Regions from separate parts of the Ruania zhangjianzhongii genome, predicted to be linked through region 1. Evidence: riboswitches for the same ligand, from Rfam matches in the RefSeq annotation. Region 1 holds a riboswitch; each other region holds the start of a gene.
What was found. A riboswitch is a leader RNA that binds a small molecule or an ion and turns the genes downstream of it on or off. The one in region 1 is predicted to bind S-adenosylmethionine.
Positions count from the first base shown of each region.

Region 2: linked by a shared signal. The riboswitch ahead of FU260_RS09115 (LLM class oxidoreductase) and the one ahead of FU260_RS03555 (DUF1737 domain-containing protein) in region 1 are both predicted to bind S-adenosylmethionine.
Region 3: linked by a shared signal. The riboswitch ahead of FU260_RS04180 (hypothetical protein) and the one ahead of FU260_RS03555 (DUF1737 domain-containing protein) in region 1 are both predicted to bind S-adenosylmethionine.

Region 1 is NZ_CP042828.1:767,423-775,012, reverse strand. Features, by position in the region: gene FU260_RS03590 (NAD-dependent protein deacetylase) at 8-832, shown strand; gene tadA (tRNA adenosine(34) deaminase TadA) at 838-1,326, opposite strand; gene FU260_RS03580 (MFS transporter) at 1,477-2,985, shown strand; gene FU260_RS23995 (UBP-type zinc finger domain-containing protein) at 3,020-3,325, shown strand; gene upp (uracil phosphoribosyltransferase) at 3,462-4,100, shown strand; gene FU260_RS03565 (O-succinylhomoserine sulfhydrylase) at 4,221-5,447, opposite strand; gene FU260_RS03560 (rhodanese-like domain-containing protein) at 5,444-5,857, opposite strand; gene FU260_RS03555 (DUF1737 domain-containing protein) at 5,854-6,150, opposite strand; SAM riboswitch class I at 6,144-6,242, opposite strand; gene FU260_RS03550 (helix-turn-helix transcriptional regulator) at 6,378-7,590, opposite strand, start outside.
Region 2 is NZ_CP042828.1:1,944,437-1,952,026, forward strand. Features, by position in the region: gene FU260_RS09100 (ABC transporter permease) at 1-305, opposite strand, end outside; gene glsA (glutaminase A) at 370-2,175, opposite strand; gene FU260_RS09110 (flavin reductase family protein) at 2,205-2,762, opposite strand; SAM riboswitch class IV at 2,889-3,004, shown strand; gene FU260_RS09115 (LLM class oxidoreductase) at 3,267-4,310, shown strand; gene FU260_RS09120 (glutamate-5-semialdehyde dehydrogenase) at 4,401-5,714, shown strand; gene FU260_RS09125 (SGNH/GDSL hydrolase family protein) at 5,922-6,668, shown strand; gene FU260_RS23555 (hypothetical protein) at 6,821-6,982, shown strand; gene nadD (nicotinate-nucleotide adenylyltransferase) at 7,048-7,590, shown strand, end outside.
Region 3 is NZ_CP042828.1:888,574-896,163, reverse strand. Features, by position in the region: gene FU260_RS04195 (Gfo/Idh/MocA family protein) at 1-260, shown strand, start outside; gene FU260_RS04190 (Gfo/Idh/MocA family protein) at 270-1,304, shown strand; gene FU260_RS04185 (RNA polymerase sigma factor) at 1,470-2,012, opposite strand; SAM riboswitch class IV at 2,463-2,581, shown strand; gene FU260_RS04180 (hypothetical protein) at 2,620-3,099, shown strand; gene FU260_RS04175 (NAD(P)/FAD-dependent oxidoreductase) at 3,096-4,298, opposite strand; gene FU260_RS04170 (hypothetical protein) at 4,506-5,573, shown strand; gene FU260_RS04165 (sensor histidine kinase) at 5,582-6,853, shown strand; gene FU260_RS04160 (response regulator) at 6,862-7,503, shown strand.

The DNA.
Region 1 (7,590 bases):
GACGGCGGTGAGCACAGACCTGTCCGCGCTGGTAGACCTGCTGCGGGGCCTGCGCTTCGCCGTACTCACCGGTGCCGGTATCTCCACCGACTCCGGCATCCCGGACTATCGCGGCCCGCACTCACCGCAGCGCACCCCGATGACCTACGACCAGTTCGTCTCCGACGAAGCGTTCCGGCGCCACTACTGGGCCCGCAACCACGTCGGCTGGCAGCACATGCGTGCCACCCGGGCGAACGCCGGTCATGAAGCGCTCGCCCAGCTGGAGGACCGCGGCCTGGTCACTGGGGTGATCACCCAGAACGTGGACCTGCTGCACCAGGCCGCCGGCTCCACCCGCGTGATCGACCTGCACGGCCACTACAACGAGGTGATCTGCCTGAGCTGCGGCCTGGTCCTCTCCCGCACCGAGCTGGACCGGATGCTGACCGCCCTCAACCCCGATTTCACCGAAGCGGTCGCCGATGTGGAGATCGCCCCGGACGCGGACGCGGTGATCGCCTCGACCGAGGGCTTCCGGGTGCAGCCGTGCCCGCGGTGCGGCGGAATCCTCAAGCCGAACATTGTCTACTTCGGGGAGAACGTGCCCAAAGAACGCGTCGCCGCCGCATTCGAGCTGGTGGACCAGAGCGAGGCGCTGCTGGTGGCCGGATCGAGCCTGACGGTCATGTCCGGGCTGCGGTTCGTCCGCCGCGCCCACCGGGACCGGCGGCCGGTGGCCATCGTCAACCACGGCCCCACGCGCGGTGACGAGCTCGCCGACGTCCGGCTGGACGCCGGCACCTCTCCCACCCTCCGCGCTCTTGCGGAGGCCCTGCCCGACCTGCGCTGACAGCGTCAGCCCACCGGCCGGGGCGGCTCCTCCCGTGCGCCGCCGCGCCGCGCCGCGAAGAAATCGGTGAGCAGCCGGGTCGACTCGTCCGCGCGGACCCCACCGGTCACCTGGACCTGGTGGTTCAGCCGGGAGTCACGCACCACATCCCGGGTAGATCCGCATGCACCGGCCTTCTCGTCCCAGGCACCGAGCACCAGCCGGTCGGTCCGGGCCAGCACGATCGCGCCGGCGCACATCGTGCACGGCTCCAGGGTGACCACCAGCGTGCACCCGGCCATCCGCCAGTCACCCTGCGCCACCCCCGCTGCTCGCAACGCGAGGATCTCCGCATGAGCCGTGGGATCGCCGTCGACCTGGCGGCGGTTCCCGGCCGCGGCCAGCACTTCACCGCTCGAGCCGAGCAGGACCGCACCCACCGGCACGTCACCGCGCTCCCCCGCCGCACGCGCCTGCGCGAGCGCCAGACCCATCGCGTCCTCGTCCGTGCTCATCCCTCTAGTCTGCCCGGCCGCCCCTTGTGCCGCCACGAGCACTGGCCGTGGCACAGCTCCTCTTCTACGTTGTCAGCATGAGCGCCGCCGCGAACGAGGACTCCGACCCGGTCGGTGCCGTGCACAGCCGGTGCGGGCCAGGGCTGACCGATGGCCGGTGAGAGCGTCCCGCAGTCGCGGCCGCTGAAGTACGGCGAGCCGGCCGGACGCTGGGTGCTCGCCTCAACAGTGCTCGGATCCTCGGTCGCGTTCCTCGATGCGACCGTAGTCAATATCGCGCTGCCGGCGATCGACCAGCAGCTGTCCGCTGGAGTCGCCGGACTGACCTGGACCGTGAACGCCTACAACCTGACGCTGGCTGCCTTCGTCCTGATCGGCGGATCGCTCGGAGATCGTTACGGGCGACGCCGGGTCTTCATGGTCGGCGTGGCCTGGTTCGGACTGACCTCGCTCGCCTGCGCGCTCGCGACGAATATCGGGATGCTGGTCACCTTCCGCGCCCTCCAAGGCATCGGGGCGGCGCTACTCACCCCGGTGGCGCTCGCCATCTTGCAAGCCGCGTTCCGTGCCGAGGACCGCGCCCGGGCGATCGGAGCGTGGTCGGGACTGGCGGGCATCACCGGGGCGGTCGGGCCCCTGCTCGGCGGCTGGCTCATCGAGCTGGCGTCCTGGCGATGGATCTTCCTCATCAACGTGCCCGTCGTCCTGGTGGTTCTGGTCATCGCCCACCGACACGTGCCCGAGTCCCGCCACGTGGCAGCCCGCGGCAGGCTCGACCTCGGTGGCGCAAGTCTGGCCGCGCTCACGCTCGGGCTGCTGACCTACGCCCTGACGGTCTCCTCGGAGCAGGATGGCCACTGGCTGACGGTCGCCGCCGGAGGAGGACTGGGGGTGCTGGCCCTCGCCGGGTTCTTGTATCGAGAGCGGACGGCCGCCGATCCGCTGCTGCCGCTCGACATCTTCCGCGCTCCTCGATTCGGAGCCACGAACGCTGCCACCTTCCTGGTGTATGCCGCGCTGGGCACAGTGTTCTTCTGGCTGGTGCTTGCTCTGCAGGTGGTGTCCGGATGGACGCCGTTGGCAGCGGGTCTGGCGCTGCTGCCGGTGACGGTCCTCATGCTGTTCTTCTCTCCCGCGGCCGGCCTGGCCAGCAACCGGTGGGGCCCCCGGATCCCGATGACCCTCGGGCCGCTCGTGGCCGCCGCCGGTGTGGCCCTGCTCAGCCGGGTGGGGCCCCACCCCGCCATCGTGACTGACGTTCTTCTCCCGGTGACCCTTCTCGGCGCTGGCCTGACCCTGACCGTCACCCCGTTGACCGCCACGGTCCTCGGCGCAGTGGACGAGGCCCGTGCCGGCCTGGCCAGCGGTGTCAACAACGCGGTAGCGCGGACCGGCGGCCTGGTGCTCGTCGCAGCCATGCCCGCACTCACCGGCCTCGGCGGCGAAGGCTTCAGTGACGCCGAGGCCCTGGGCCCGGCGTTCACGACAGCGATGGCGATCTGCGCGGGCGTGCTCGTGGTGGCCGGAGTCGGCGCAGGGCTGATGATCCGGGGCCCGGCCGAACTGCCGAGCCCCGGGCCGACGTGTCCGCGCCGTCACTGCGCAGTGGACGCGACACCGCTCGGCGTGAGCGAAGCCCGCAAGACCGAGCTACCGTAGGTGGCACACGCACCCGGGTGAAGGAGCACGGCACGTGAACACTCCTTGCGAACACGTCGGGCTCGCCCGCGAGGTGACGCCCTCAGCGAACGGGTGCGAGGACTGCCTGCGCAGCGGCGGTTCGTGGGTACACCTGCGCATCTGTATGAGTTGCGGGCACGTCGGGTGTTGCGACAGTTCCCCGGGCCAGCACGCCACCGGGCACTGGCACAGCAATCAAGATCATCCGCTGGTCCGTTCCTTCGAGCCGGGTGAGAACTGGTGGTGGTGCTACCCGGACTCCCTGGTCTTCCGGGTGGCCGGAGCAGCACCGGCACCGTCGTACGCGCCGGGAGACTGACCGCACTACCCGGCTGAGCCGGCACCCTCTGCCGGTACCACTCTTGCCGGCCACCGAACCCGCCGACCGACGGCACCCACTGTGGGCGGCCACCGCCGGCACCCTCTCATCGCATCGTGCCTTCTACACTGTGCCCATGCGCTTGCACGTCGCCGACCACCCGCTCATCGCCCACAAGCTCACCGTGCTCCGCGATGTGAGCACTCCGTCACCGATCTTCCGCCAGCTCACCGAGGAGCTCGTCACCCTGCTCGCCTACGAGGCCACTCGGGATATTCGCACCGAAGAGGTGGAGATCGACACCCCGATAGCACGCACCACCGGCGTCGCGCTGGCGGAGCCGCGACCGATCGTGGTGCCGATCCTGCGTGCCGGCCTGGGGATGCTCGAGGGGATGACCCGGCTGCTGCCCACTGCCGAGGTCGGCTTCCTCGGCCTGCAGCGCAACGAGGAGACGCTGCAGGCGTTCACCTACGCCAACCGGCTCCCGGACAACCTCGCCGGACGGCAGTGCTACGTGCTCGACCCGATGTTGGCCACCGGCGGCACCCTGGTCGCGGCGATCGAGTACTTGTTCGAACGCGGCGCGAAGGACGTGACCATGGTGTGCCTGCTGGCCGCGCCGGAGGGTGTGCGCACGGTGCGGGAGGCTGTGGGCGACCGGCCCGATGTGCAGATCGTCACCGCGGCTGTGGACGAGCGGTTGAACGAGAAGGGCTACATCATCCCGGGTCTGGGCGACGCCGGCGACCGGCTCTACGGCGTGGTGGACTGAGCCACCGCTACACGCGTGTCTGAGTACCGATTGGACATCTGAGGGCCGAATATTCGGTCCTCCGATGTCCGGGAGGTACTCAGACACCTGTCTGGAGGGCTGCGGATCTGGCGGCGTCGGCTACCTGAGTGCGGCGAAGGCCTGCGTCAGGTCCGCGCGAAGATCCACCGGGTCCTCCAGCCCCACCGAGAGCCGCACCGTGGAGTCGGTGATCCCCACCGCCAACCGGTCCTCGCGGGCAATCTTGGAGTGCGTGGTGGTCGCTGGATGAGTAGCCAGTGACTTCAGGTCACCGAGATTGTTCGAGACGTCCACCAGCCGCAACGAGTCCAGGAACGCGAAGGTGCGCTCCTTGACCACCAAGGGATCGCCGTCGAGATCCAGATCCAGCGTGACCACGGTGCCCCCGCCACTCATCTGCTCCCGGGCGAGCGCAGCCTGCGGGTGGGAGTCCAGGAACGGGTAGCGCACCCCGCGCACCAGCGGCTGCTCCTCCAGCCACCGGGCCAGATCCAGCGCCGCGGCGGACTGGGCGCGCACCCGTAGCGACAGCGTCTCCAGGCCCTTGAGCAGCACCCAAGCATTGAACGGGCTGAGCGTGGGGCCGGTCGCCCGGACAATCTGCTTGACCGGTCCCTCGACGTAGTCCCGGGTGCCGAGGATCGCGCCGCCGAGCACCCGGCCCTGGCCGTCGATGTGCTTGGTAGCGGAGTAGACCACCACATCCACGCCGAGCTCCAGGGGCTTCTGCAGCACCGGGGTGGCGAACACGTTGTCGAGGATGACGACGGCGCCCGCCCGGTGGGCCAGCTCGCTCACCTTGGCCACGTCCACCACGTCCTGCATCGGGTTGGACGGGGTCTCGAACAGCACCACGTCCGCCGGGGTCGCGAGCGCGGCCTCCCAGTCGGCGAGCACGTGCGCGCGGACGTAGTCGGTCTGCACGCCCCACTTGCCGAGGATCTGGTTCAGCACGGTGAACGTGGCGCCGAACAGGGCGTTCCCGGCCACGATCCGGCTGCCGGACTTCACCAGTGCGGCCAGCGAAGTGAACACTGCGGACATCCCGGTGGCGGTGGCGTAGCAGGCCTCAGCGCCCTCGATCAGCCGCATCCGCTCCTCGAACGCGGACACGGTCGGATTGCCGTAGCGGGAGTAGATGAACCGGTCCGCCTCACCGGCGAACGCCGCCTCGGCATCGGCGGCATGCTCGTACACGTAGCCCTGGGTGAGGAAGATCGGCTCAGCGGTCTCCCCGAACTCGGTGCGCTGCTGGCCCCCGCGGATGGCGAGGGTGTCCGGGCCGAGCCCCTCGGGCAGCCGGGAGATCGGCCGCGGGTCGCTCATGACTGCTTCCAGGGCAGGCCCTCGGCGCGCCAGCCGGCGTCCCCGCGGTGCCCGTCGGTGTTGGTGGCGCCCTCGAACCCGTCGAGCACGTTGTAGGCCGGTCCCAGCCCAGCGGCGGTAGCGGCCTCGGCGGCGGCGATCGAGCGGGCCCCGGACCGGCACAGGAACAGCACCGGCTCCTCACCGGTGATGCCCGCCTCGGCGAGCTGGTCGAGGAACTGCGGGTTGCGAGCGCCGTCCGGGAAGGTGTTCCACTCGGCGAACACCGCCGGGCGGCCGATCTCGGCAGTGTCTGGCACGCCGACGAAGGACCACTCGGCCTGGGTGCGCACATCCACCAGAACGGCGTGGGGGTTCTGCTGCAGCAGCTCCCAGGCCTGGGTGGGGGTCAGGTCTCCGGTGTAGGTCATCGGTCGTCTCCGTTCTGGGGGCTGGTGGTGGTGGGGGCCGCCGCGGGGTTGGTGGTGGCGTGCGGGGCTGGTGGTGCGTCGGCGGCGCCCGCCTGGGTGGCCCGGCCTGGCCAGAGCACGGCTTGGGCCGCGACCACCCGCTCGCCGTCAAAAGTCAGGGACGGCGACCCGTAGAGCTGGTAGCCCTCGGCCAGGGCGTCACTCACCCGAGCGCAGAAAGTGGCGTCGTCGGGGCCGGTCAGCAGCCGGTAGCGATGCCCGGGCGGGGCAGTGGACGGGCCAGCGTCACTCATCTCTCCTCCATCGGTTCTGGCGGTAGCACCTTCGCCGGGCGAGGTTGCTGCAGCGTCAACGAGCCAGATCTCTCAGCTGCTCTGGATGGGTCGAAACCATCGTAAGGGGTGCCGCCAGGTGCTGAAGACCCGTTCTGCCTTGCGAGACGGCGACCGGGAGATCAGGGCACCGGCCGAGGCGGGCCCGGCAGTCGGGCCCCGGGAATGGGCCCTGCGGCCGGGCCACCTCAGGTGTCGATCAGGCCGTCCCGCAGCGCCAATGCGACCGCCTCGGTGCGCGAGTGCGCGCCGAGCTTGGCCATCGCCCGGCTCAGGTGCACGCTGACCGTCTTCTCGCTGATGAACAGCTCGGCGCCGACGCCCCGGTTGGTCAGCCCGCGGGCCACCAGCTCCAGCACCGACCGTTCCCGCGGGGTCAGCACGTCTGCCGAGACCATCCGCACCCCGGCTACCGGGCGGCGGTACCGCCGCGCCACCGATTCCAGTGCACCGGTCAACGGCTGGGCGCCGAGCTGACGAGCGGTGGTCAGCGCTTCGGTCAGCGCGGCATCGCCCGGCTCGGTGCGGCCGTGGGCGAGCAGGGCCTCGGCGAGGCGGTACTGGCCGATGGCGCGCTGGTACACATCGCCGTAGCCGAAGGCGTCGACGACGGCGGTCCAGGCCGCCACGTCCTGCTCACCGCGCGCTCGGGTCTCCTCGGCGTGGGCGCGGCTCAGCCAGGCACGCGCTTCCGGGCCCCAGTCCTGGGCGCGGGTGGTGCTGTGCTCGCGGGCGTCGGCCACCTGCGCGGCGAACCTGTCCGCTGCGGCCCGGGCCTCCTGCTCCGCCTCGGTCTGCCCCACCTGGCGGGCGCGGGCCGCTGTATCGGCAGCAAGGGAGATGCCGAGTGCGCCGATCCGCAGCAGGGACATCGGCACGCTGTCCTCGCTGGCCCGAACCTCGGCGATCATCCGCTCCAGCTGGTCGGTGGTCTCCCGGCCGCGGTGCTGCCACGTCCCCACTTCGGCGATCGCATAGGCCAGCACCTTGGCGGGTTCGCCGTCGTGGCGGCGCAGCACGTCCGAACGCAGCCGCATCTCGACCTGTTCCCACTGCCCGCGACTGGCCGCGAGCATCGCCGCGGACGCGTGCAGCACGATCGAGAGCCAGTCCGGGGCCTGCTCCCCCGGCGGTGAGGCGAGCTCGGCCACCTCGTCCCAGGAACCCTGGGCGTACAGCACCTGGACGGCCATCCAGGCCAGCTCCCGGCCGTAGGTCGCCCAGACCAGCCCCTCCTCCCGGGCTCGCTGCAGGCCCCGGCGGACATGCTCCGCCGCAACTGAGACGCGCCCGGCCTCGAACTCCCCGATCGTCAGGTTGAAGTAGGCCCGCAACTCCACCTCGAAGGCACCGGTCTCCTGCGCACGCGCACGTGCGCAGTCGAGCACCTCGATCGCGCCT
Region 2 (7,590 bases), 1.2 Mb from region 1:
CCGGTGACCGTGTTCCGCACGATCGGCATCAGCCCGTACATCGTCAGGGCCACGATCACCGGCCGGGCGCCCAGCCCGAGCGGGCCGAGCAGCAGGATGAACAGGGCGAACGAGGGCACGGTGAGCATCGCACCGGTAGTGGCCAGGACCAGGTCCCGGGCGCGCTGGCGCTGGTAGGTGAGCACGCCGAGGGCGATCCCGAGCACGGAGGCGAAGAGCACGGAGATGGCCACCACACCGGCGTGCCCCAGGCCGAGCTCGAGCATGTCGTCGCTGCGGTTGACCAGGAAGTCGAGAAACTCCATCGTGTCCTCCTTCCGGGGTGGGTCGTCCTGGGCTCCTACAGGTGAGTGGGCATGCGCCGCGAGTCTAGTGGCTGACCCGTGCTGCCACCGTTCGAGCGTATTGCTCGGCGTGGGCGTAGGCGTCCCGAGCCAGTGCCCGCCACAGCTGCACCGCCAGCCTGGGCCGGGCCTGCTCCAGGGTCTCGATCGTCTCCGCGTCCAGCAGCATCAGCTCGACCGGGCCATCGGCCTTCGCGGTGGTCTCCTGTCGGTCCTCCTCACCCAGGGCGAGGTCGCCGAACGTCATCCCTGCGGTGAGGGTGGCCACCGGTACTCGGTTCCCGCCGGCGTCGGTAGCGATGGTCAGGATCCGCCCGGTCAGGATGAAGAACACCCCGCCGAAGCGTTGCCCGACCCGGCGGATCACGTCACCGTCGGCGTAGCTGCGCAGGTGCATCAGCGCGGTCAGGGCGGTGATGTCCTCGGCCTCCAGCAGGGACAGGGCGGGTGAGTCCATCACCGGTACCCGAGCCCGCTGAGAGTCGGGAGTGCCGTACCGGAGGAGGAGCTGGTTCTCGCAGTGCGCGATCGCCAGCTCCCGGGAGTCGAAGGTTGCCACGGTCTCGGCGGACAGGGCGGGGGTGAGCAGCTCGTCCGGGTCCACGAGGATCAGTCGCCGCCCCTCTGCGGCGAACTGCTCGGCGATCCTTCTCAGCATGTCCAGCGCCACCCGGCTCACCTCGTCCAGGCGGTGCACATCGAGAACAACGAACTCGACGTCGTCAGCCAGGCCACTGAGCTCGCGCACCACGGACTCGGTGCCGGCGAAGTACAGGTCCCCGGCCAGCTCGATCACCACGGCGCGATGACCGTGTTCGGCGAGGATCTCGCTCGCCTCTTCGGTGCGGCGCGTCTTGGAGGGTTCGCGGTCGATGGTGTGGTGGGAGCGGATCGCGGAGCGCCCGGCCCGGGCGGCGCGGACGAAGTGCATCTCCATGTCCCGGGACACCCGCCGGCAGGTGGCCACACCGCGCACACTGTTGCCGTGCGGGTCCAGCGGCGGGGAGTACACCGCCAGCCCGGCCTGGCCCGGGAGCACGGCGATCACCCCGCCACCGACCCCGGACTTGGCCGGCATCCCCACGTTCGAGACCCAGTCGCCGGCATCGTCGTACATGCCAGCGGTCATCATCACCGACAGCACCCGCTCGACGGCCTCGATGCTCAGTGCTTCGGCCCCGGTCTCCGGGTTGGTGCCACCGTTGGCGAGGGTCGCGGCGATCATCGCCAGATCACGGCAGGTGACCTGGACGGTGCACTGGCGCAGGTAGGTCTCCAGAGCGGCAGTGGGGCGGCTCTCGATGATGCCCACCGAGCTGAGCAGGTAGGCCAGGGCGTGGTTGCGGTCGCTGTTGCGCAGCTCGGACTGATAGGCGCGGGTGCTGCGGCGCAACCGGCGCCCGGCGAACGCCGCGTAGGTCTCGTCGATGCGCTGGATCGCTGATCGCCCGCCGGAGCCCTTGATCATCGAGACCACGGCCAGCGCCCCGGCGTTGATCATCGCGTTCGCCGGTCGTCCGGTCTCCGGGTCGAGGGAGATCTCGTTGAACGGGTCGCCCGAGGGTTCGACGTCGATCTTTGCGTCCACGGACTCGATGCCGAGGTCGGCCAGCACCAGACCGTAGCTCAGCGGTTTGGACAAGGACTGGAGGGAGAACTCCTTGCTGGTGGTGCCCACCTGGTAGACGTAGCCGTCCACGGTGGCCAGGGCGATGCCGAAGTCGTCCGGGTCCACCGCACCGCGGGCCCCGATGCGATAGGGCGTACCCTCGCGCAGCTGCGCGATCTGGTCGTGCAGCTGGTGCAGGTAGGCGGTGATCGGAGACTCCATGAGGTGAGCCTAATCACCTCAGTGGCTCTCTACAGGCGGGTGTGCGCGCCGATGCCGTGGTAGGTGCGGTCGTGGTAGACCAGCGGCCGCTCGGCCCGGTCGATCTGGGCTTCCAGAGCGTGCAACGTGACCAGGTGGCTCTCCCCAGTGCGGACCCGATCGACCACCCGCGCGCGCAGCCACGCGGCGGCATCGGTCAGCAGCGGTTCCCCGCCGGGTAGCCGCTCGGCAGCCACCCCGGCGAACCGGTCCGTGCCGCGCCGGGCGAACTGGGCGGACAGGTGCGCACTGGCCGCATCCAAGAAGTGCACCAGCACGGTGTCCGCCTGCCGCAGCGCCTGCCAGGACGAGGAGCTCGAGGCGATGGCGAACGCGAGCATCGGGGGAGTGGCCGAGACTGAGATCACGCTGGTCGCAGTGAACCCGACGGGGCCGTGCTCCGCGGCCAGCGTGATCACCGCGACGCCGGCCGGGTGCTGGCGGAATACGCGCTTGAAGTCCTCACCGGCCAGCTGGTCGCCCGGTGCGCCGGCAGTCTCGGGCGCTGTGCCACCCCGGGCACTGTCGGACTCACTCAGTGCACTCACACCGCCACGCTAACCCGGGCCCGGCGGGCCTTGGCACGGGTGGTGGCGCATCTCACTTCGTGGGCGCGGATCGACACCTACTGATTGTTGACACGTCATCCATCGTGTCCGTAGAGTGTTGGTGTAGGTCTTGAGCGTCAATCAGATGGCCCCGGCCGGTTGACCGGCAACCCTCCACATGCGGTGGGGTGCCCCGGGTGACGACCTGGCCCCGTTCCTCTCCGGCGGGGCAAGCGCAGCACCGCCAGCGTTGCGGTACGAGTAGAAGGAACAGCACAGCCATCATGAACCAGGCCCAGCAATACGTGCCCGTCCTGCACGCCGCTACCTGCCTCATGTGCTGTTGCTCCATGCCGGCCTGAGCCGAACCTCATCCGGTGCCCCGGGCGTCTCGCCCCTCGGCCCCACCCCTGGTTCGCGCGTCGCACAAGGCTGACGGAGTGACACCGTCGGCGTGCCTCAGCGCAGCTGGGCCTTCCGCTCCTCTGGTTGCAAGGAACTCCCATGGCTTTCACGCGCTCACACCTGTCCGAGACCCGCACCGACTCCGTCGCTACGGAACCGGCGCCCGCCGCCCAGCCTCGAGCCGCTCGGCTCGCCCGCTCGCGCCAGCAGACCTCGCTGATCGCGCTCGACCTGTCCGGTGCCGGTGCGCCGCGGGAATGGCGCCGTGCCGCCGACTCCGACGCCGAGTCCTTCATCATGGGCCGGTTGGCCGGTCTAGCTTCGTTGGCCGATAACGGCGGCGTGGACCTGATCACCCTGGACGAGACCTTCCACGCTGCCGGTCTGCGCCGTCGCGATGACTGGCTCGACGGTGCGGTGGCCGCCTCCCGACTGTCCCGGCACACCACCGCAGCCACCCTGGTGGCTGCGGTGCCGCTCGGGCGTTCTCGCGCCGATCACGTGGCCGGGGCGATCGCCAGCGTGCACCGGGCCAGTGCCGGCCGTGCCGGGTGGCAGCTGGAGACCGGCGGGGGGCTCGCCCCCCGCGCGGTGGATTCGGTGATCAGTGCCTGGGGGGAGCGTTCGGCCCGCCCGCAGGTGGTGGTTCCGGTGCGAGATGCCGTCGACGGCGAGCTGGCGGCCGCCCGAGCAGATGTCGCCCGGCTCTCTGTGGCCACGTTCGAGGAGGCGCACGCCGCACGGACTGCGATCCGTCAGGCGGCCGCAGACTGGGGCCGGGACCCCGATGAGATCCGGGTTCTGGTGGACGTGCAGACCGTGGTCTCTGCCGACCGGCCGAGCGCGCGAGCCCGGTGGGACCTGCTCACCTCGTTGGAGACGCTGCCGCGGGCGGTCCCACTGCGTTCGCTGGGCACTGCTGCGGACCTGGCCGACCTGTGGAGCTCCTGGGTGCACCGCGGCGGCGCCGACGGGTTCACCGTGATCCCAGCCTCGGTGCCCACCGATGTGGCCGCGCTGGTGCACGAGGTGGTTCCGGCCCTGCAGGCGCGGGGGCTGCGCAAACCGCGCCGAGCGGCGGTGGACCGCCCGGCGACCACCCGCCGCACCGCCGCCCGGGCGACGGCGCGCGCCCGGGTCTGAAGCCGGCCCCGGGGGCCCGGTCTCCGGCGGTGCGCAAGCCGGCCTGAGACGGCCCGGCGGTCGAGGCGATCCGCGGCCTATCCTGGGAGGATGAGCGTGCAGACCGATCAGCGCCCGGGCACCGACGAGGGCGAGGAGCAACAGGCCCAGGCCGGCGTGCAGGAACTGGCTGTCCAGGCTCGGGCCGCCGCCCGTGCACTGCGCAGCGCCACCACTGCCACCAAGAACACCGCGCTGGAACGGATCGCCGACGCGCTCGTGGCCGCGGCACCGCAGATCATCGCCGCGAACGCGATCGACACCCAGCGTGAGTCCGACGCCGGGATGAGCCCGGGCCTGGTGGACCGGCTCCGGCTGGACGAGGCCCGCATCGCCGGTATCGCCCAGGCCGTGCGCGAGCTCGCCGCACTCCCGGACCCGGTCGGGGAGGTGGTCCGCGGCCAAAGTCTGCCGAACGGCCTGACCGTGCGCCAGACCCGGGTACCGATGGGTGTGGTCGGGATGATCTACGAGGCTCGCCCGAACGTGACCGTGGATGCCGCGGGACTGGCGTTGAAGAGCGGTAACGCCGTGCTGCTGCGGGGTGGATCGGCGGCGCAGGAGTCAAACGCCGTGATCGTGGCAGTGCTCCGCGAGGCGCTGGAATCCACCGGTCTGCCCGCCGCTGCGGTGGCGACCGTCGATCCCTACGGGCGCGCTGGCGCGCGGGCGCTGATGCGCGCTCGCGGACTGGTGGATGTGCTCGTTCCACGTGGCGGGTCCGGGCTGATCCAGACCGTGGTGCGGGAGTCGATGGTGCCCGTGATCGAGACAGGGGTGGGCAACTGCCACCTGTACGTGGATGCCGCTGCGGACCTGGAGCAGGCCTTGCCGATCCTGATCAACGCAAAGACGCAGCGGGTCGGCGTCTGCAACACCATCGAGACCCTGTTGGTGCACGAGCAGGTGGCGGCCGAGTTCCTGCCCTCTGCATTGGCCGCGTTGACCGCCGCGGGGGTGCACATCCACGGCGATGAGGCGACCGCAGCGCTCCTTCGGGCCGATGCCACGTTCTCTCCGGCTACCGACGAGGACTGGGGCACCGAGTACCTCAGCCTGGATCTGGCGGTACGCGTGGTGCCAGACCTGGACGAGGCGCTGGAGCACATCCGCACCTGGTCCTCCGGGCACACCGAGGCGATCTGCACCACCGACCTGCGCGCGGTGCAGCGGTTCACCACCGAGCTGGACTCTGCCGCCCTGATGGTGAACGCCTCCACACGATTCACCGACGGCGGCCAGCTCGGCCTGGGCGCCGAGCTCGGCATCTCCACGCAGAAGCTGCATGCTCGGGGCCCGATGGGTCTGGCCGAGCTGACCACCACCACCTGGATCGTGCAGGGCGACGGGCACGTGCGCCCCTGATCGCTCATTCGCCGACGGCTGCCGACGATCTTCGAGCCCAGGCGATCGCTTGAGTACCGATTTGCAGGTGGAGTACCGGAAATTCGGTACTCCACCTGCAAATCGGTACTCAAGCGGTTCGGGGTTGGACTGCCCGGCTGCGCGAGTCGGCTCCGGCAGGGAGACTGGGCAGCAGCAGACCATCGCCGACAGGGAGGGGACTCGCCGATGGCACGACCGGTCCGGTCCGCCAGGCAGCGCAGACTGCCCACCCCGCCGGCGCTGGTGCTGCTTCTCGGACTGCTGTGGGCGCTTGCTGGATGTTCCTCGCCCGGCACAGAGGGGGAGAGCGCCTCTTCTGGCACCGAGCAGACCACCGGCGCGGAGCAGACCACCGGAACCGATGCGGCCACTGGCAGCGATCAGGACGAGCTGAGCATCGCGGTGGTGGGTGACTCGATCACGCAGGCCTCGGCCACAACGTTCGCCCCAGGTGAACTGAGCGAGGACTCCTGGGTGAGTTACGCCGTCGGCGATCCGATCGAGCTGGCCGGCGGCTGGGCGCGCTGGGGCGCGACGACGGCCGAGATGGCCGCCCATGCCGGCCCGGTGGACGCGGACGTCCTGGTGATCCTGGCCGGCACCAACGACCTGGCGGTGGGTACGGAGACCGGCCAGGTCGCCGCCGATCTGCAGCGGATCGCGGACACGGTGGGTGCCGACCAGGTGCTGCTGTGCGGTGTGCCGCCGATCGATGCCCGGCCGGAGGTGGTGCCGCCGTTCAACGAATTCCTGACCGAGACGGCTGAGGCGAACGGCTGGGCCTGGGTGGACCCGGCGGCGGGCATCCGCACCGACGGGACGTTCGCACCGGGGATGAGTGTGGACGGCGTCCACCCCACCCAGGCGGGTGCCACCCAGATCGGCACTGAGGTGCGGGAAGTGTTGCTGGCCGAGTTCGGTTCGCCGGGCTGAGCAGCCCAGTGACCGATCCGCGGATGTGTGCGTGGCCACGCCGCTGGTGCCCGGCGGACATGCGACACTAGGAGGGGTGCACTGCCGGTGACCAGCATGGTCGCAGCGGTGCTCAGGCAGACTAGACAGATGGACATGAGAGGACGACGCCGATGAGCAGCTCCTTGCTGACCGTTGCCGCCGAGAGCGGCGAGCATGCTGCGCAGGGACTTTCGCCGATCGGGTTCGGTGTGGTGACGTTCGCGATCCTGGTGTCCCTGCTGTTGGCGACGCTGGCGCTGCGGAGCTTGAGCACACGGCACCGCAAGCGCTGAGATGGCCGGGAGACTGAGCCGGCTCAGTTGGTCACTTCCGCCACTCTCCGCAATGAGGTCACGCGATGATCAGTTCTGAGCGCACGCCCACCCGGGTGGGCATCATGGGCGGTACCTTCGATCCGATCCACCACGGCCACCTGGTGGCTGCGAGTGAGGTGGCGGACGAGTTCGACCTGGATGAGGTGGTGTTCGTGCCGACCGGTGCGCAGCCATTCAAGCTGGATCGGCCGGTGACCCTGGCCGAGCACCGCTATCTGATGGCTGTGGTCGCCACGGCATCGAATCCACGGTTCGGGGTGTCCCGCGTGGACATCGACCGGCCCGGCGTGACCTACACGATCGATACGCTGCGGGACCTGCAGGGGGAGTACCCGAACGCCGAGTTGTTCTTCATCACCGGGGCGGACGCCCTCGGGCAGATCCTGTCCTGGAAGGACGTGGACGAGCTGTGGCAGCTGGCGCACTTCGTCGGCGTGACCCGGCCCGGGCACCGGCTGGACACCGAGAACCTGCCCAGCGGGGAGTACTCGCTGCATGAGATCCCGGCGATGGCGATCTCCTCCACCGACTGCCGGGAGCGGGTGCGCGCCGGTAAACCGGTGTGG
Region 3 (7,590 bases), 120 kb from region 1:
TGACCCGGATCGCCGGCGTGGAGGTCTCCTTCACCTTCGTCGTGCCCGGTGACGGCGTCCGCGTGCCGTTCTACGCCGTCGCCACCCGCACCGACAGCGTCACTGCCCGCGAGCTGGTCCTCGGCCCGGACTACAACGCCCCGTCGGTGGCCCGCTTCGTCGACGCGATCTCCGGCGGCAGCTCCCCGATGTCTGCCGCCGAGCTGCTCAGCCCAATCGTGGTGCTGAGCGCGATCGCCGACGCCCTCGCCAACGAGTAAGGACCTCCCGTGACTACACCTGCCACTACCACCACGTCCACAGCGCAAGCACCCACCGACCGGCTCCGTCTCGGCGTCATCGGCGTCGGGGTCGTCGGCAAGGCGCACATCAAGCGTCTGCAGTCCGACGCCTCGCCCGCACAGCTGATCGCTATCGCCGATGCGAGCACCGAGGCGGCCGAGGCGGTCGGGGCCGACCTGAGCGCCCCGGTGGCAGCGTCCGTCGACGCCCTGCTGGCCAGCGACGATGTCGACGCGGTGATCATCGCGATCCCCTCGGGTCTGCACGCCGACGTCGCTATCGCCGCACTGGAAGCAGGCAAGCATGTGCTCCTGGAGAAGCCGATCGACGTCACCGTGGACGCTGCGGACCGCATCATCGCCGCCGAGCAGGCCTCCGGCAAGACCCTGTCCGTGGTCAGCCAGCGGCGGTTCGCCCCGGAGAACCAGTTCCTGCACGAGGCCATCAGGTCCGGGCGACTGGGCCGGCCGACCGCAGCGAGCATCGAGATCGCCCTCTGGCGTACCCAGGAGTACTACGACTCCGGCGCCTGGCGCGGCACCTGGGCCCTGGACGGCGGCGGCGCGCTGATGAACCAGGGCGTGCACCTGGTGGACCTGGCCCTGTGGCTGCTCGGCGACGTCGAAGAGGTCTACGCGCACAGCGGCCTGCTCGCGCACGAGCGGATCGAGGTGGAGGACACCATCACGATCACCGCACGGTTCACCAGCGGCGCCATGCTCACCTTCCTGGCCACTACCACCGCGTACGGCAACCTGCCGCTGCGGGTGGCGGTGATGGGCGATGGCGGCACCGCAGTCACGCTCTCGGAGAAGTTCACCCACCTCATCACCCAGGACGGCGCCGACATCCCCGAGTTCGAACCGGTGGACCAGCAGCTCGGTCAGCTGACGGACTTTGTCACCGCGGTCACCACCGGCGCTCCGCCGCTGGTCCGCTCGACGGAAGCGCGCGCCGCCGTGGCGTTCATCGAGGCGGCGTACACCTCGGCCCGGACCGGTCGTCCCGTCCAGCCGCGATGACCGCACCCGGTCCGGGGCGTGCTCGTCGAGTGCGAGCACGCCCCGGGCCGGCCGGCCCTGACCCTCGCGGTCGGTAGCCAGTCCTACCCCCTCGCGGTCGGCAGCCAGTCCTACCCCCTCGCGGTCGGCAGCCAGTCCTGACCCCCGCGACCGGTAGCGCGACGTTCAGCCGGCCTGCTCCCGCCATGCCCGACGGAGCCGCGCTCGCGCCCGGGAGAGCGCAGCGGCCGCTCCACCCCTGGTGAGGCCAAGAGCGTGCGCCAACCCTTCGCCGTCGAGCCCCTCCCAGGCGTGCAGCAGCAGCACTTGACGGTCCTTCGCGCTGAGCTGGGCGAGGACCTCCCGCACCAAGGCGTCTTCGACGGCAAGGTCGGCCGGGTCGGCAGCGTATTCGCTGTCGTCGTCCTCGGGCAGGTGCTCCATCGGTTCGGGCCGACCCTTGCGCCGGAAGTTCGCCAGCAGGTAGCCCGCTGTCCGGTACAACCAGGCCAGCTCGTGCTCGTCCGGCAGGTCGGCGCGGCGGCGCCATGCGGTGGCGAACACATCGGCGCACAGGTCCTCGGAATCCGGCCCGGCGCCGCGGCGCACGAAGTATCGGTGCAGGGCGTCCACATGCGTGGCGAACAGGTCGTCGAACCAGGCTCGCTCGCGCACTCCCCCGGCGCGGGCAGGGTGGGGCGGTGCGCCGGCCTCCTCGGCGTCGGTCATCGCCACCTCCCCGGATTCCGCTCGACCACAGACCTCATCGTGTCTATGTCCTCGCGGTCCCGATCGTTGCACGGGGCCCGGATGGCGCACTAGTGCAGGAGGGTGTGGGTCATGGATGTGGTGCGTGAGCGTGTGCGCAGGTCAGCGCCCATCGTGGTGGTCCACTCCACCATCCGATGCGAGGACACCCACCGGGGGTCGTTCCGCAGAGAGTGGGGGCTCGCGCGTTCGGCGTTCATCGAGCTGTGGTGTCGTTTTGACGTACCGGGCGCGTCGAAATCACCCCGTAGCGACCCGTTCGGCGGCTACCGGGTCCACGAGTCGCCGCTTCCGGCCCGCCGGCTTGCAGGGCCGGGCACCCTTGGGTCCAGACACCACCCACTGACGCACACCTGGTGCAGGACCGCTCCGCCGTCGATGTCGGGCCCTCGAGCTACCCTCGATCCCACTGGTCAAGAGCCTCGGCCGCACGCCTCCGGACGTGGTCGAGCGGCAACCGCGCCACCTGGCACGGTGCCTTCCGGAGAAGACCTGGGCGCGGGCCGTCCGGCCAACGTCACGACGGGTCCCGGCGGCGCCGGGAGCCACGACCACGTGGAGTACGACCATGCCGGAGAACACCGGGAACATGGCGAACGTTGCCAACACCCCGCAGACCGCCGCCGCACCCACGAAGTGCGTCGAGCCGCGCTGCACCAGCTACCGGCCCGGCCACCGGGTTCACATCATCCAGGCCCAGCTGGTGGCGCAGACACCGTGGGGCTGGCGGGACGCCGTCCTCCGCGGGATGCAGAGTGGCTGGCTGCACCTGAGCTATCTCGACGCCGAGGCCCACCCCCGCATCTGGTCCCACACCGCCCTCACCGACGTGCTCTGCCCTGGGGCGCCGGTGCGGCTGCACGAGCAGTTTCACGTGCTGGGCTCACCCGCAGGCTGGTTCAACGTGGTGCACCGCGACGGTTCCGGTGCCGTTCCCGCACCGGCCCACCCGAGCCTCTGGCACGCCGAGCCGAGAAGGGCCGCGGTGGACAACCACACCGGACGTGCACTCCCCCTCGATCATCTGCGCCCTGGCGCGGCCGGCTAGAGGTCGGCCAGCGGAACCGCCTCATCGGCGAGCCGCTCCGGTGCGATCTCGCGGCCGATGTGCGCGCGCAGCTGATCGGAGACGTCCCAGATATTGACGTTCATCGCGGCGGTGAGCACCCCGGAGCGCAGCCAGAAGGCGAGAAACTCCCCGGACTCAAGCTCACCGCGGATCACCACGCGGTCCTCCGGCAGTCCACGACCGACGTATTCCATCCCCAGGTCGTACTGGTCGGTGAAGAAGTAGGGCTGCCAGTCGTAGACCTCGTCGGTGCCGATCAAGACCTTCGCGGCGAGCTTGCCTTGCCGGATCGCGTTGTCCCAGTGCTCCACCCGCACCCGCTGCCCGAGTGCGGTGTTCACGGCATGGGCCACGTCCCCGATCGCGTAGATGTGGTCCGCCGCGCGCAGCCGTTCGTCCACCAGGATCCCGTTCTCCACATCCAGCTCGGCCGACTCGGCGAGTCCGGTGTTCGGGGCCGCGCCGACTGCCACCAGCACGGTATCGGCCGGCAGCGTCTTTCCGTCGACCTGCACTCCGGTGACCCGGTCCGCACCCTCGATCGCGGTTGCGGCGGTCCCGGTGCGCAGGTCCACGCCGCGGGAGGTGTGCAGCCGAGCGAAGTAGCTCCCGAGCTCGGCACCCATCGTGGCCTGCAACGGTACGTCTGCCGCCTCCAGCACGGTCACCTGAGTACCCGCCTGCCGGGCGGCCGCGGCTACCTCGAGGCCGATCCAGCCGGCACCGATCACCACCAGACGCCTGCCTTCGCCGAAGGTCGCCTTGATCGCCTCGGCATCACCGATCCGGCGCAGCGTGTGCACTCCCGGCAGATCCATCCCGTCGATCGGCAGCCTGCGCGGGGTGGCGCCGGTGGCGAGCACCAGATCGGTATAGCCCACCTCGGTACCGGAAGCCAGCTGGATCCTCCGGCTGTCCGGGGCGATACCGGCGACGGCGTCGCTCAAGGTGGTCTGCACGCCGTGGGTCTCGTAGTGCGCTAGATCGTGCACGTAGGCCGACTCCACCGGCTCCTGCCCGAGCAGTACCTCCTTGGACAGCGGTGGCCGCTCATAGGGGCGCTCGCCCTCGTCACCCACCAGAAGTACTGAGCGGTCGTCGCCCCGATCCCGGAGCTCGTCGATCAGCGATGCGGCAGCCAGTCCAGCCCCGGCGATCAGCAGGTCAACATGGGTCATCTTCTTCTCCTAGGGATCGGCGCGCCCCGGCTGCTCCGTGGTCGGAGGCGGAGCGGAGCGCTGCCCCCACTCTGACACCGGGTTCGACATCACACGAGTTCGCGGCATGGGTCAGCCTCGCCGGTGGGTGCGGGTCGTTCCTGCGGAGGACGGGGTCGGTACTCGGTGACGATGTGCCCACCGGCGGCCGGTCGCGAGGGTGGAGACATGAAGACCACCACCCCTGTTCCACGCCGCGCCGGCCGTGATCGGGCGCCCTCCGTCCGCCTCACCACGGACCGGCGCGGCCGCCTCCCGGCGCTGGTCGCCGGCGCCTGGTCGCTGGCCTACGCCGTGCTCGGCATCGTCTGGGCGTTCGGCGGCCCGGGATACCCGTTCGCCGGGCAGAGCACGCTCATTCCGGCGACCAGCCTGCTCGACCAGACCACCGCCCTGGTGAGCGGACTGACCATCGCAGGGATCGCCGTCGGGATGGGGATCCTCACCCTCCGGCTGGTACGTGGGCACACCGACCGGGCCACCGCGGTGCTGGCCGTGATCACCGGCCTGGTGCTGGCCGTGGTACTCACCGACGTGCGGATCCTGATGACCATGGGCTACCTCCCGGTGATGCTGGTGGCGCTGGCCACTGGCAGCATCGACGGTGCGACTATCGCGGCGATGGCGAACTGGCCCGCGGTCAACCTGCTGCTGATGATGGTCGCCGGAGTGAGCCTGACCGTGCTCGGGATGCGCCAGGTCATGGCGCGCCTGCACAACGTCGATCCGGCTCGTGCACTGCGGGTCGGTCGGGTGGCGGTGGCCGTGGCGATGGTCGTGCCGATCGGGTATGCGACCACGCGGCTCGGCTGGCTGCTCGGTGTCCCGGTCGGGATCAGTGAGGAGTTCCTGGCCACGATCAGCGAGATCACTCCGATCGGTGCAGGTCTGGGCACGCTCGCCCTGATCGGCGCTGTACTCACCCTTGGCCTGGTGCAGCGGTGGGGTGAGGTCTGGCCCCGGTGGGTCCCGGTGCTGCGTGGCCGGGAGATCCCGGCTCGAGGGCCGGCGTGGGCCGCACTGGCGGTGGCGGTGCCGATCGCGGCGGCGGGCCTGATGTACATCCGCAAGGTGATTGCCGGTGTACAGATCGGCCCTCCGGGCGCGGAGACGGAGCTGGGTGCCTGGCTGCCGGAGATGCTCTGGCCGATCTGGGCCGCGGCACTGACCGTGGCCGCGCTGGCCTACCTGCTCCGGCGTGGCCACGGCCTGTACTTCAGCGGTGACAGTCGATAATGGGGCCGATGACCGCCCCTGCCAGCCGCGGAGCGACGCTCGATGCGCTCCTCGCCCGCCCCATGGTCGCCGACGCCGCGTTGGCCGTACTGCTTGCGGTGGTGCTTGGCCCGATGTCGGCGAGCCTGCTGCGCAGTGCGGTGAATCCGCAGCCGGTGGTGCCGGTGGCGGCCGGGTGCCTGCTGGTGCTGCACGGGTGCATCCTCTGGCGGCGGCGGTCCCCGGTGATCGCGTACCTGGTGGCCGCGGCGGCGCTGCTGGTGCTGGTGCTGTTGCCTCCGTTGCAGGATCCGACCGGGTTCGCCTACGCCACGGTGCTGCTGCCCAGCTCGATGGTGTTCGCCCTGATGCTGTACACCGTGGCCGGTCAGGTGGGTCGCACAGTGGCCCTCGGTGCGCTGGGCGTCGCGCTGGTAGGTGTGGTGGCAGTGCTGGTGCGGTTGTGGGATCCGGCATCCTGGGGTGGGTCGACCGGGAGCTACGAGCCGTGGGTGTGGCGGTTCGGGCTCGGGGTGGCGCTCGCTGCCGTGGTGGCGACGCTGTGGGCGCTCGGGCGGCTCAGCGGGGTCCGGCGGCTGTTCCTGGAGGGGCTGCGGGAGAAGGCCGAGCGGGCTGAGCAGGACCGGCGGCGAGAGCGGGCGGAGGCGGCGCGGGCCGAACGGGACCGGATCCGGCGGGAGATGCACGATGTGGTCTCACACTCGCTGGCGGTGATCGTCAGCCATGCCGAGGGAGGCCGGCTGCAGGATCCGGACGGGCCGGGTGCGCGGGCGTTCGCCACGATCGGCCAGGTGGGCCGGGAGTCTTTGCGGGACATGCGCGCCCTGCTCGGTGTGCTCCAGGACGAGCCGGCCGCCGGGAGAGAGACGGCCACCGGCACCGACCCGCAGCCGCGGCTGGCCGACGTTCCGGACCTGGCCGAGCGCGTGACGGCCGCGGGGCTGGCGGTCACCGTGGAGCATCACGGCACGCCCCGGGAGCTGCGGCCGGCGGCCGAGCTCGCCGCGTTCCGGGTGGTGCAGGAGGCCCTCACGAATGTGTTCAAGCATGCCGGTCAGGGGGTCCAGGCACAGGTCATGCTCACCTGGCAGGAGGACGAACTGGTGCTGACCGTGACCGACGACGGCGCAGGTGCTCGGGTGCTGCACGCGGGAGTGGGCCTGACCGGCATGCGGGAGCGGACCCGCCTGGTAGGTGGCACGCTGGACGCCGAAGCGCCCGACGGTGGGGGCTTCCGGGTGCGAGCCACGCTGCCGTATGACGGGAGGAGTAGCCGGTGATCACGGTGATGATCGTCGACGACCAGGAGCTGCTCCGCCGTGGGCTGGCGATGGTGATCGACTCCCAGCCCGATCTGGAGCTGGTGGCCGAGGCCGGCGACGGGCAGGAGGCGCTCGACGTCCTTGCCAGCCGGGCGGTGGACGTGGTGGTGATGGATGTGCGGATGCCGCGGATGGACGGGGTCCGGGCGACGGCGCAGATCCAGAAGCTGAGCCGACCGCCGCGCGTACTCGTGCTGACCACGTTCGACCTGGACGAGCATGCGCTCGGCGCGCTGCGCGCCGGGGCGAGCGGGTTCCTGCTCAAAGATGCCCCGGGCGAAGAGATCATCGCGGCGATCCGGCACGTGCACGCCGGCGATGCGATCATCGCTCCGGCTACTACCCGTCGGCTGGTCGCGCAGCTGGTGGACCAGCGCGAGACCGATCCCACGGCCGTGCTCCAGATGCTCACTGAGCGCGAGCAGGAGGTGTTCGGTGAGCTCGCCCGCGGGGCGTCGAATGCGGAGATCGGCGCGCGGCTGTACCTGTCCGAAACCACGGTGAAGACACATGTGGGCAGGATCCTGACCAAGCTGCGGCTGCGCGACCGGGTGCAGGCGGTGGTGCTCGCCTACGAGTCCGGAGTGGTGCGGCCTGGGTCGAGGTGACCGGGGGCGGGTGGGGCCGAGATTGCACCGACTGGGTCGCCCCGGGGCTCGGATCGTACGGACCGGAGCGGCTGAGCAAAAAACTGC